Regions from separate parts of the Streptomyces sp. NPDC004327 genome, predicted to be linked through region 2. Evidence: predicted binding sites of a transcription regulator. Region 2 holds the regulator's gene; the other holds the start of a gene.
What was found. The regulator HspR, encoded in region 2, represses chaperone genes until heat shock. The targets are predictions, from matches to a motif close to TTGAGNNNNNNNNNCTCAA.
Positions count from the first base shown of each region.

Region 1: a site for HspR is predicted at 1,664-1,682, ahead of lon (endopeptidase La). Genes of this name have one in related genera too.

Region 1 covers NZ_JBIAME010000009.1:109,826-113,228, forward strand. The annotation lists gene lon (endopeptidase La) at 1-1,617, opposite strand, end outside; gene ACFYU9_RS28725 (hypothetical protein) at 1,839-2,342, shown strand; gene ACFYU9_RS28730 (TetR/AcrR family transcriptional regulator) at 2,376-3,008, opposite strand; gene surE (5'/3'-nucleotidase SurE) at 3,225-3,403, shown strand, end outside.
Region 2 covers NZ_JBIAME010000006.1:237,309-240,711, forward strand. The annotation lists gene ACFYU9_RS21810 ((2Fe-2S)-binding protein) at 59-394, opposite strand; gene ACFYU9_RS21815 (hypothetical protein) at 391-588, opposite strand; gene ACFYU9_RS21820 (helix-turn-helix transcriptional regulator) at 759-1,745, shown strand; gene ACFYU9_RS21825 (heat shock protein transcriptional repressor HspR) at 1,831-2,277, opposite strand; gene dnaJ (molecular chaperone DnaJ) at 2,280-3,403, opposite strand, start outside.

The DNA.
Region 1 (3,403 bases), on a different contig from region 2:
CGTCTCCTCCAGGACGACCTCGCCCTTCTCCAGGCCGGCCTTCTCCAGCTGCCGGGGCAGCAGGTGGTCCCGGGCGATGACGACCTTCTCGTCCTCGGTGTAGCCGTCGAGGCGGACCAGCTCCATGCGGTCGAGCAGGGCCTCCGGGATGGCCTCCAGGACGTTCGCCGTCGCGAGGAAGACGACGTCGCTCAGGTCGAGTTCGACCTCCAGGTAGTGGTCGCGGAAGGTGTGGTTCTGCGCCGGGTCGAGGACTTCGAGCAGCGCCGCCGCCGGGTCGCCCCGGTAGTCGGAGCCGACCTTGTCGATCTCGTCGAGCAGCACCACCGGGTTCATCGACCCGGCCTCCTTGATCGCGCGGACGATCCGGCCGGGCAGCGCGCCGACGTACGTGCGCCGGTGGCCGCGGATCTCGGCCTCGTCCCGGACGCCGCCGAGGGCGACGCGGACGAACTTCCGGCCCATCGCGTGCGCGACGGACTCGCCGAGCGAGGTCTTGCCGACGCCGGGCGGGCCGACGAGCGCGAGGACGGCGCCGCCGCGCCGGCCGCCCACGACACCGAGGCCGCGCTCGGCGCGCCGCTTGCGCACGGCCAGGTACTCGGTGATGCGCTCCTTCACGTCCTCCAGGCCCGCGTGCTCGGCGTCGAGGACGGCCTTGGCGCCCTGGATGTCGTAGGCGTCCTCGGTCCGCTCGTTCCACGGCAGTTCGAGCACGGTGTCGAGCCAGGTGCGGATCCAGGCGCCCTCCGGGGACTGGTCGCTGGCCCGCTCCAGCTTCTCGACCTCCTTGAGGGCCGCCTCGCGGACCTTCTCGGGCAGGTCGGCGGCTTCGACGCGGGCGCGGTAGTCGTCGGACTCGTCGCCCTCGGCCTCGCCGTTGAGCTCGCGCAGCTCCTTGCGGACCGCTTCGAGCTGGCGGCGCAGCAGGAACTCGCGCTGCTGCTTGTCGACGCCCTCCTGGACGTCCTTGGCGATGGTCTCGGCGACGTCCTGCTCGGCGAGGTGGTCGCGCAGCTGCGCGGTGGCGAGCTTCAGGCGGGCGACCGGGTCGGCGGTCTCCAGGAGCGCGAGCTTCTGCTCGACGGTCAGGAACGGCGAGTAGCCCGCGTTGTCGGCGAGCGCGCCCACGCCGTCGATCTGCTGCACGCGGTCGACGACCTGCCAGGCGCCGCGCTTCTTCAGCCAGCTGGTGGCCAGCGCCTTGTACTCCTTGACGAGCTCGGTCACCGCGCCGGGCACCGGCTCCGGCAGCGCCTCGTCGACGGCGGTGCCCTCGACCCACAGGGCCCCGCCGGGCCCGGTCGTCCCGGCGCCGATGCGCACCCGGCCGCGGCCGCGGATCAGCGCACCGGGATCACCGTCGGACAGGCGGCCGACCTGCTCGACCGTGCCGAGCACACCGGTGCCCGCGTACGTCCCGTCCACCCGGGGCACGAGCAGCACCCGGGGCTTCCCGGTGCCACCGCGCGCGGCGGCCTGCGCGGCCTCGACCGCGGCCCGCACGTCGTTGTCGGACAGGTCCAGCGGCACGACCATTCCGGGCAGCACGACCTCGTCGTCGAGCGGCAGCACAGGCAGAGTGAGCGGCGCGGACGCCATGGACTCGGAAGCCATGATCTCCCCTTCGGCAGTCATTCGCGGAATCTCGCAGTCAAGCAACTTGAGCTATGCCGACTCAATGCATGTGAGCCCAGGATTGTTCCCCGTCGCTTGTTCGCTCTGAGCGATCACCCGCCTGCGGATCGCGAACAAAGGAGGTGCGGATGCGGTGACGCGAACCACCGGACACGCGTTTCGGGCTGCGCGCACCCCGTACGAGCGGGCATGCTCGGGCCATGGAGTACGTGAAGCGGTACGGGCGCAGGTTCGGCGCCGCGGCCGTCCTCGCCGCGGCCGTCGCCGTGAGCGGCTGCGGCCAGGCCCCGGCGGCACCCCCGGACGCGAGCCCGGCCACCAGCGGCGCCGCCACCGGCGCGACCCGGGAGCCCGCACCCCAGGACGTGCTGGTCGAGGTCGGCGTCAGCGGCGGCTTCGCCGGGGTCGGCAACAAGCTGGTGGTCCATTACGACGGCGCCTACACCGTCCGCCACGGCACCAAGCCGCCCGTCCCGGGCCGGCTGACACCGGCGCAGGCCGCCGAGCTGCGCGCCGCCCTGGAGGACCCGGCCTATGCCAAGGTCCCCGAGCGGTCCACCGGCGACTCGGTCAGGGACGGGTTCACGTACGAGGTCACGTACGGCCACCGGCTCGTCGTCACCCAGGACGGCGCCGCGCGCCCGCCCGCGCTCCAGCGGGTCTTCGACGCCCTGCCCGGCGGCGGCCCGCCGACGGCGCCGTAGCGCCCCGACCGGGCCCGATCGGCAAGACACCCTCTAGGCGCGGATCTCCTCGTACCGTCGCCGCAGGAAGTCGCGCACCCGGGCCGGCATGTCCATCGACTCCGGGTCGAGCGCCCACTGGATCTGCAGGCCGTCCATCACGGCCAGCTGTTCCTGCGCGACGGCCAGGCAGTCGGTGTCGGCCCGCAGTTCGCCGCGTTCCACGGCCCGCTCCAGGAGGGCGACCGTGTCGCGCAGCACGCGCGCGTAGCGCTCCTTGAAGTACGCGTGGGCGGGGTGGCCGAGGTTGCCGGACTCGCCGACGAGGACGTTGAACATGCGGACGATGCCGGGCCGCCGGGTGTTGTCCTCGATCAGGGCGACGAGGGTGTCGAGATAGCCGGCGTAGGAGTCCGGCTCGTCCGCGAAGAGCCGCTCCATGTCGTGCCGTTCGCTCTGCGCGAGGACCGAGAGCAGCAGGTCCTCCTTGCTGCGGAAGTGGTGGAGCAGCCCGCCCTGGGTGATGCCGCAGTCGTGCGCGATCCGGGCGAGCGAGGAGGCGTGGAAGCCCCACTGCCCGAAGTGCTCGACGGCGGTGTCGAGGATCTTCCTGCGCCGCGCGTCGCCGACCGCGTAGCCGCCCCGGCCTGCGGCCTTCCCGCTGGCGGTGACCTTCTTCTCCGGCATGGGCCCACCCTAACCGCGCCCTTCCGGCCCCTTCTCCGCTCCGTGACCCAGGTCACATCGCACAAACCTAGTACCCACTCGGTTTTCACCCCTAGCCTTCGGCCGGACGGGTCGCCCTGACGCGTCCCGCGCCCGGTCCGGGGCCTGCCCGTGGGGGGCCGGGCCCCGGACCGCCTCTTCCTCCCCTGCGTCAGGTACCTGAAGGGACGCACCGCCATGCGCACGTACCTCGCCCTCTCCACGGCCGCCGCACTGCTCGCCGGCCTCGGCGCCACCGCCTACGCCACCTCGCCCGGCTCGCCCACCACTCCCGCCACGCCCACCTCCCCCGCGCGGCCCCTCGCCGGCCTGCGCGTCCTGATCTCCAACGACGACTCCATGCAGGCGGCCAAGCC
Region 2 (3,403 bases):
CGATGGCGCCGCTGTGTGGGGGAAGCGCCCGAACGATCTACAACGACGGGGGAATCGTTCAGGCACTGCGGGGGGTGGCGGTGATGGTCTCGGTGTCGACCAGCTGGGGCTCAAGCAGCTGATGGTCACGCTGATCGAGATTGACGAAGATCATGCCGTACCGGATGGCACAGCGAACGGGCTGCGGCGCACCGCGCGGGCGACGCAGACACCGATAGGCACGGACGTCCTCGTCCTGTTCGCGAGCGACGACGATCGGCTCTCCGAAGAGGGTCACCATCAGCGAGTCACCACGGTGGGGGATGGCCGTGACGAGATCGATGAAGTGCCACCCGGAGCGGTACGCCGAGGCCATCTCGCGTCGGAAGGACCGGTCGTCCGGCGGCACGGTCATGCTCCCGCGCCCGCCGGACCCAGGTCCCACACGGGGTCGGGCTTGGCAGCCGGAGCGGCGTCCCAGACCGGGTCGCGCTTGCCGGCCGGAGCGACGTCCCAGACCGGGTCGTTCGGAGCGGCGACCACGTGCGCCGGCGTGCTGTCCCACACCGGGTCGTTGACGGCCAGCGCTCCTACTGCTGCCGCCCCCATGAAGACGAAAGCAAGTATCGAGCGAAGCATTTTCCTGGACATGAGCGGCTTCGACCTCACTTGATGGTTTCCTCTACCCCCGCGCACAAAACGATGGCTCAGTCTTTGCGCTCGCACCACTGAGGCAATGCATCATGTTCCTGAAATACAGGATCCTGGGGGGTGTGCAAATGCCGCAAAAACAGACAGAAACGACACATCCCCACGGGCATGTCGACCTCTGTGCAGCCGGATCGGACTTGTACGCAAGTGCGTTGCGGATCGGACGAATAACCAGGACCGAGGCAGAAGCCGCGCCCTGCCTCATGGACCTCGACCTGCTGCACCCGGATCCCGACGACCCGTCATGGCTGCGTCCGGTGCCTCCGTCGGCCGCCCTCGCCCGGCTCGTCCAGCCGCTGGAGCGGGAGATCCAGGACCGCCGCGCCCTGGCCACGGACCTGTCGAGCACATTCGAGCCGTTCATGGCGATCAGCGCACAGGACCCCTCGACCACGCACGCCATCACCGTGCTCGAGGGCATCCACCGCATCGACGCCGTGCTCAGCCGGGCCACCGCCGAGTGCTCCGAGGAGCTGCTCACCGTCCAGCCCGGCGGCGGACGCAGCGAACACACCCTCAACACCGCCCTGCACCGCATCCAGCCACTCCTCGACCGCGGCGTCCGCGTCCGCACCCTCTACCAGCACACCGTGCGCCACAGCCCCGGCATGCAGGTCTATCTGGAGCAGGCCGGCATGGACCGGCTCCAGGTGCGCACGCTGGAGGAGAGCATCGAGCGGCTCATCATCATCGACCGCACGGTCGCGCTCATCCCGGCCCGCCAGGACCGTCAGGTCGCCCTCGAACTGCGCCACCCCGGTCTCGTCGAATACCTCGCGACCGTCTTCGAGCAGTCCTGGGCCCGCGCCACCCCGTTCGGCGAACAGGTCCCCGGCGCCCTGCCCAAGAACGGCATCAGCGGCGTCCAGCGCTCCATCGCCCGGCTCCTCGTCGAGGGCCACGTCGACGAGGCCATCGCCCGCCGCCTCGGCATGAACGTCCGCACCTGCCGCGCCCACATCGCCAAGCTCGCCGCCGCCCTCGGCAGCGGCAGCCGGGCCCAGCTCGGCTTTCTCATCGCCCAGTCCGGCCTGTTGGACGACCGCGACTGCTGAGAGGCCCGCACCCACGGATCGTGCGACGAGGCCCCCTCCGCCACTGCGGAGGGGGCCTCGTCACGAGAAGCGGGAACCGGACGGCTCACTCGCCGCGCTTGTGCCCCGGGCGCCACACCACCAGCGCGCTCGCCTGCTGCACGTCGGTGTACGGGACCAGGTCGCGCCGGTAGGAGGCGTGGACCTGGGCCTCGCGCTGGCGCATCGCCTGCGCCGCGCCCTCGACGGCCGTCGACAGCTCGGCCACGCGGGCCTGGAGCGCGGCGACCTGGTTCTCCAGCTCGATGATGCGCTTGATGCCGGCCAGGTTGATGCCCTCGTCCTGCGACAGCTGCTGGACGGTGCGCAGCAGGTCGATGTCGCGGGCCGAGTAGCGGCGGCCCCGGCCCGCGGTGCGGTCCGGGGAGACCAGGCCGAGACGGTCGTACTGACGGAGCGTCTGCGGGTGCAGACCGGAGAGCTGGGCCGCCACCGAGATGACGTACACCGGTGTCTCGTCCGTCAGTTCATAGGGGTTGCGGCGGCGGTCCATGCTCATGCTCCCTTCGCGGCCTGGAACAGCTCTGCCCTGGGGTCCTCGCCCGACGTCGCCTCGCGGAACGTCTCGAGGGCCTCACGCGCCTTGTCGTCGAGGTCGGTCGGCACCATGACCTCGACCGTGATCAGCAGGTCGCCGCGGGTGCCGTCCTTGCGGACCGCGCCCTTGCCCCGGGCTCGCATGGTGCGGCCGTTGGGCGTGCCCGCGGGCAGCTTCAGGGTGACGGCGGGGCCGCCCAGGGTCGGCACCCTGACCTCGCCGCCGAGTGCCGCCTCGTCGAACGTGACGGGCACCGTGACGGTGAGGTTGTCGTCCTTGCGGCCGAACACCGGGTGGGCGTCGACGTGCACGACGACGTACAGGTCGCCGTTGGGTCCGCCGCGCTCGCCCGGCGCGCCCTTGCCCCGCAGTCGGATCTTCTGGTTGTCGGACACGCCGGCCGGGATCCGCACCTGCATGGTGCGGGACGACTTGGCGCGGCCGCTGCCGTGGCAGACCTCGCAGGGGTTCTCCGCGATCAGGCCGCGGCCCTTGCAGTCCCGGCAGGGGTCGGTCAGCGAGAAGCCGCCGCCGCTGCCGCGCGAGACCTGTCCGGTGCCGACGCAGGTCGGGCACACCCGCGGGGTGCCGTTCTTGTCGCCGGTGCCCGAACACGCCTTGCAGGGCTGCTGGCTGGACATCCGCAGCGGCACGGTGGCGCCCTCGATGGCCTCGGTGAAGCTGAGCGTCACCTCGGACTCGACGTCCTGGCCGCGCCGCGGCTGCGTGCGCGTGCCCGCGCCGCCGGCGCCCCGGTTGAACAGGCCGCCGAAGACGTCCCCGAGACCGCCGCCGCCGAAGCCGCCGGCGCCACCGGCCCCGCCCTGGGCGCCCCCGAAGAGGTCGCCCAGGTCGAAGTTGAACGAGCCGCCCGCACCCGGGCCGCCCGCTCGGAAGCCACCGTTGCCGAAGAGGGCACGCGCGTCGTCGTACTCCTTGCGCTTCTTCGGGTCACCGAGGACGTCGGCCGCCTCGGAGATCTCCTTGAAGCGCTCCTCGGCCTTGGTGTCGCTCTTGTTGGCGTCCGGGTGGTTCTCGCGGGCGAGCTTCCGGTACGCCTTCTTGATCTCGGCGTCGGTGG